2 regions of the Morganella sp. GD04133 genome follow, and region 2 is predicted to be linked to the other one. Evidence: predicted binding sites of a transcription regulator. Region 2 holds the regulator's gene; the other holds the start of a gene.
The links. The regulator sigma-54, encoded in region 2, starts transcription at its own class of promoters, with help from an activator protein. The targets are predictions, from matches to a motif close to GTTGGCACANNTTTCGCTNT.
Positions count from the first base shown of each region.

Region 1: the regulator sigma-54 is predicted to act here: its motif matches at 1,474-1,493, upstream of norV (anaerobic nitric oxide reductase flavorubredoxin).

Region 1 covers NZ_JAODZS010000032.1:41,918-44,330, reverse strand. Annotated here, with positions in the region: gene norR (nitric oxide reductase transcriptional regulator NorR) at 1-1,355, opposite strand, end outside; gene norV (anaerobic nitric oxide reductase flavorubredoxin) at 1,535-2,413, shown strand, end outside.
Region 2 covers NZ_JAODZS010000010.1:2,620-5,032, forward strand. Annotated here, with positions in the region: gene hpf (ribosome hibernation promoting factor) at 49-336, opposite strand; gene rpoN (RNA polymerase factor sigma-54) at 360-1,796, opposite strand; gene lptB (LPS export ABC transporter ATP-binding protein) at 1,821-2,413, opposite strand, start outside.

The sequences.
Region 1 (2,413 bases), on a different contig from region 2:
GCGGATTCAGGGCTGACAACCGGTTCAGGGATTTCTTCCGGTGAGAAGTGATGAGGCTGTAACAGCAGTTCTTCACTGTTGCCGGTGGCACGCGCCAGCACAATGGCGCGGTGTACTGCATGTTCCAGCTCCCGTACATTACCCGGCCAGTGATAGTGCAGCAGTGCCAGGCGTAACGCAGGACTTATCACCACCTGTGGTAAACCAAATGCCTGGCGGTAGCGTTCGCAGAAATAGCCGGTCAGCAGCAGGATATCATCGTGGCGTTCCCGCAGCGGCGGTACCTGTAGCGGGAAGATGCTGAGCCGGTGGAACAGGTCGGCCCGGAAGTGGCCTGCAGCAACTTCCGCCCGCAGATCCCGGTTGGTGGCAGCCAGCACGCGGACATTTACCCGCAGCGGCCTGTCATCCCCGATCCGCTGGATATCACCATACTGTAAGACCCGCAGCAGCTTGGCCTGTAACGCTGGAGATAATTCACCAATCTCATCCAGAAACAGGGTGCCGTTATCCGCCATTTCAAATTTTCCGCTGCGGTTGCTGATAGCCCCGGTAAATGCACCTTTGACATGCCCGAATAGTTCACTTTCCGCCACGGTTTCCGGCAGTGCCGCACAGTTAAGATACACCAGCGGGTGATCACGGCGGGCGGATAATTCGTGAATGGATTGCACCACCAGCTCTTTACCGGTGCCGGTTTCGCCGCTGACCAGCACATTCATATCCGCACCGGCCACAATGGCGATCTCTTTCTTTAACTGCATCATGCAGGGCGAAAGGCCGATAATATCGGTTTGCCCGCCGGATTGCCCTGCTGCCAGTCCGGCGGAGGCGCTGAATGCCAGTTGCTGGTTCTCGAGCTGGCCGATAAGCAGAGCATTATTGAGAGCCCCGGCGGTCAGAGCAGCAATCAGGCGTAATTCCTCATCACTGAATGTATCAAACTGATCCGGAGCAAGACTGTCGAGTGTCAGCGCGCCGATAAGGTTTTGCCCGGCAAACAGCGGCAGACCGGCGCAGGCGTGTACTTTCAGATGGATATGATCCGGGATCAGCCCGTCATAAGGATCAGGTAACTGACTGTCTGCGGGAAAACGGACGACATCCCCGGCGCGGGCGATGGCTTCCAGTCTGGGATGCGCATCCAGCCGGAAGCGGCGGCCGAGAACATCCGGCGACAGCCCGTCAATCGCCAGCGGAACAAACTGATGTGACTCATAGCGCAGCAGTGCAGCCGCATCACAATTAAGTACCCGGCGCAGCGTGGAGACCAGACGCTGAAAGCGATCCTGATGACCGATATCCCGCTGTAAGGCAATGGCAATGCCGGTAAGTACATCAACTGAAAATCCCATGTTGTCCTCCGCTGTCATTATGACAACACAATGTCATATTGACAGTTAATTGCATAGTCATTTTGACACTTACTTTTCCCGGTAAAATTTAAAAGTCTTATAAAACAATACAATAAAAGTTGGCACGCAAATTGATTATCTCTCTGTAACGAAGCATAAAAACAGAAGGTAACTATCAAATGGCTATTCATGTAAAAAATAATGTGCATTGGGTCGGACAGCGTGACTGGGAAGTCCGCGATTTCCACGGAACAGAATACAAAACCCTGCTCGGCAGCAGCTATAACAGCTATCTGATCCGCGAGGGGAAAAATGTCCTGATTGATACGGTTGATCACAAATTCAGCCGTGAGTTTGTGCAGCATTTACAGACACAAATCGACCTGAACGATATTGATTACATTGTCATTAACCATGCGGAAGAAGATCACGCCGGCGCATTAACCGAACTGATGGCGGCAATTCCGGATACGCCGATCTATTGTACTGAAAATGCCATTGATTCTATTAACGGCCATCACCATCACCCGGAATGGCATTTTAATGTGGTGAAAACCGGGGACACCCTGGATATCGGCAACGGCAAGCAACTGATTTTTGTCGAAACCCCGATGCTGCACTGGCCGGACAGTATGATGACCTATCTGACCGGAGATGCCATTCTGTTCAGTAATGATGCCTTTGGTCAGCACTATTGTGACGAGCGGCTGTTTAATGATGAAGTGGATCAGACGGAGCTGTTTGAGCAGTGCCAGCGCTACTATGCCAACATCCTGACACCGTTCAGCCGCCTGGTGACCCCGAAAATTAATGAGATCCTCGGGTTCGGGCTGCCGGTGGATATGATCGCGACCTCACACGGCGTGGTCTGGCGCGATAATCCGACCCAAATTGTGGAGTGGTATCTGAAATGGGCGGCGGATTATCAGGAAAATCGCATCACGATTTTCTACGATACCATGTCCAATAATACCCGCATGATGGCTGATGCAATCGCACAGGGGATTAATGAAGCGGACCCGGATGTGGCGGTGAAAATTTTTAACATCGCCCGCAGC
Region 2 (2,413 bases):
GAGAAAATTCAGACTGTTAATTCAGTCATGCACCCGGGTGCAGAAAGTTTACCGGTTTCTCAGTTTTTCTTTGTGTTTGGACAGCTGGCGGCCGAGTCTTTCTGCCATCTCATCAATTGCCGCGTACATATCCTCTTTTTCCGCTGAGGCGTGAAGATCCGCACCGTTTACCTGAGCCGTTGCCTCCGCGATTTTACTGACTTTCTCAACCTTAAGGATCACCTGAACGCTGTTGATTTTATCGAAATACTGCTCCAGTTTTTTACACTTGGCTGTCACAGTCTCACGTAAAGCATCTGTAATTTCAACGTTGTGGCCGGTAATTTGTAATTCCATAGTGTCTTCCTTCTCAATGTGTATCAAATCAGCTGTTTACGCTGATTTGAGGGCGGGATGGATAACGACTCGCGATATTTTGCGACAGTTCGTCTGGCGACCTGAATACCCTGTTCGGCAAGCATGTCGGTCAGTTTGCTGTCGCTGAGCGGTTTCGCCGGATTCTCGGCGGCAACCAGTTTTTTCACCAGTGCACGGATGGCGGTGGAGGACGCCTCGCCCCCGCTGTCAGTGCTGACGTGGCTGGAGAAAAAGTACTTCAGTTCAAAGATCCCCCGCGGACTGTGCAGGAATTTCTGCGTTGTTACCCGGGAAATCGTGGATTCATGCATCTCAACCCGCAGTGCGATATCCGCCAGCACCATGGGCTTCATATATTCTTCGCCCTGTTCAAAGAACGCCTGCTGCTCTTCCACAATACAGGTCGCGACTTTGAGCAGCGTATCGTTCCGGCTTTCCAGACTTTTAATGAGCCACTTTGCTTCCTGCAAATTATTACGGATAAACTGACTGTCGCTCTCACTGCGGGCCCGCGAACCCATTGCGGCATAGTGATTATTGACCCGCAGACGGGGAATGCTGTCGGAATTGAGTTCCACTGCCCAGCGTTCGCCGTGTTTTCTCACAAGGACGTCAGGAATAACATACTCTGATTCTCCGGTGTTGACTACCAGGCCCGGACGCGGTTCCAGCGACTGAATCAGATCAATGGCGGATTTCAGTGCCTCTTCTTTCAGTTTGGTCACCCGGCCCAGGGTGCGGAAATCCCGGTTCCCCAACAATGCCAGATGCTGATCCGTAATAGCAAGGGCTTCTTTCAGGCTCGGGGTCTCCGGCGGCAGAATTTTCAGCTGCACCATCAGACACTCCCGCAGGTCACGGGCGCCCACACCCACCGGATCAAAACGCTGAATACGCTTGAGTACTGCTTCGACATCTTCGGTGGTGACGTCATCGTCACCGATACTCAGGCGGATATCATCGACAGAGACGGTCAGATAGCCGGTTTCATCAATCGCATCAATGATTGAGAAGGCAATCGCGGCATCGGTTTCGGTAAAGGGGGTCAGGCGGGCCTGCCAGATCAGATAATCCTGTAAGGTTTCGGTGGTTTCGCCCTGATAGAGCGGCAGTTCATCGTCGCCGTAATCATTGCCGGTGCCGGACGGCGTACCGGCGGTGTAGATTTCTTCCCACTGCGCATCCAGCGGCAGATCATCCGGCATGGCGGTCTGCTCGAGTGCTTCGGCGCTGTCCAGTTCTTTTTGTGTTTCAGATTCAGCAGGCGTGTCAATTTCCTGATGGTTATCATCAAGTTCCAGCAACGGATTAGATTCCAGCGCCTCGCGGATCTCCTGCTGGAGTTCAAGCGTGGAAAGCTGCAACAAACGGATAGCCTGCTGAAGTTGTGGCGTCATCGCCAGTTGCTGGCTGAGTTTAAGCTGCAGACTCTGCTTCATTACGGACACGGGCTCCTTACGGCATTACAGGCGGAAACCTTCGCCTAAATAAACACGTTTAACCTGCTCATTATTCAGAATGGATTCCGGGCTGCCGTGGGCAATCATATGGCCCTGGCTGACAATGTAAGCCCGTTCACAGACATCCAGCGTTTCGCGGACGTTGTGGTCGGTGATCAGGACGCCGAGCCCGTAATCACGGAGGTGCTGAATAATCTTTTTAATATCAATAACGGAAATCGGGTCAACACCGGCAAACGGTTCATCCAGCAGGATGAATTTCGGGTTGGCGGCCAGCGCGCGGGCAATTTCCACACGGCGGCGTTCACCCCCGGAGAGTGACTGGCCCAGGTTATCGCGCAGATGACTGATATGGAACTCTTCCATCAACTCTTCCGCCCTGTCCCGGCGTTCATCATTGTTCAGATCTTTGCGGATTTCAAGCACCGCCATCAGGTTCTGCCATACCGTCAGACGACGGAAAATAGAGGCTTCCTGCGGCAGATAGCCAATCCCTTTGCGGGCACGTTCGTGCAGCGGCAGCAGGGAAATATCTTCATCATCGATGCTTATTGCACCGGCATCACGGGGAACAATACCCACGACCATATAGAAGG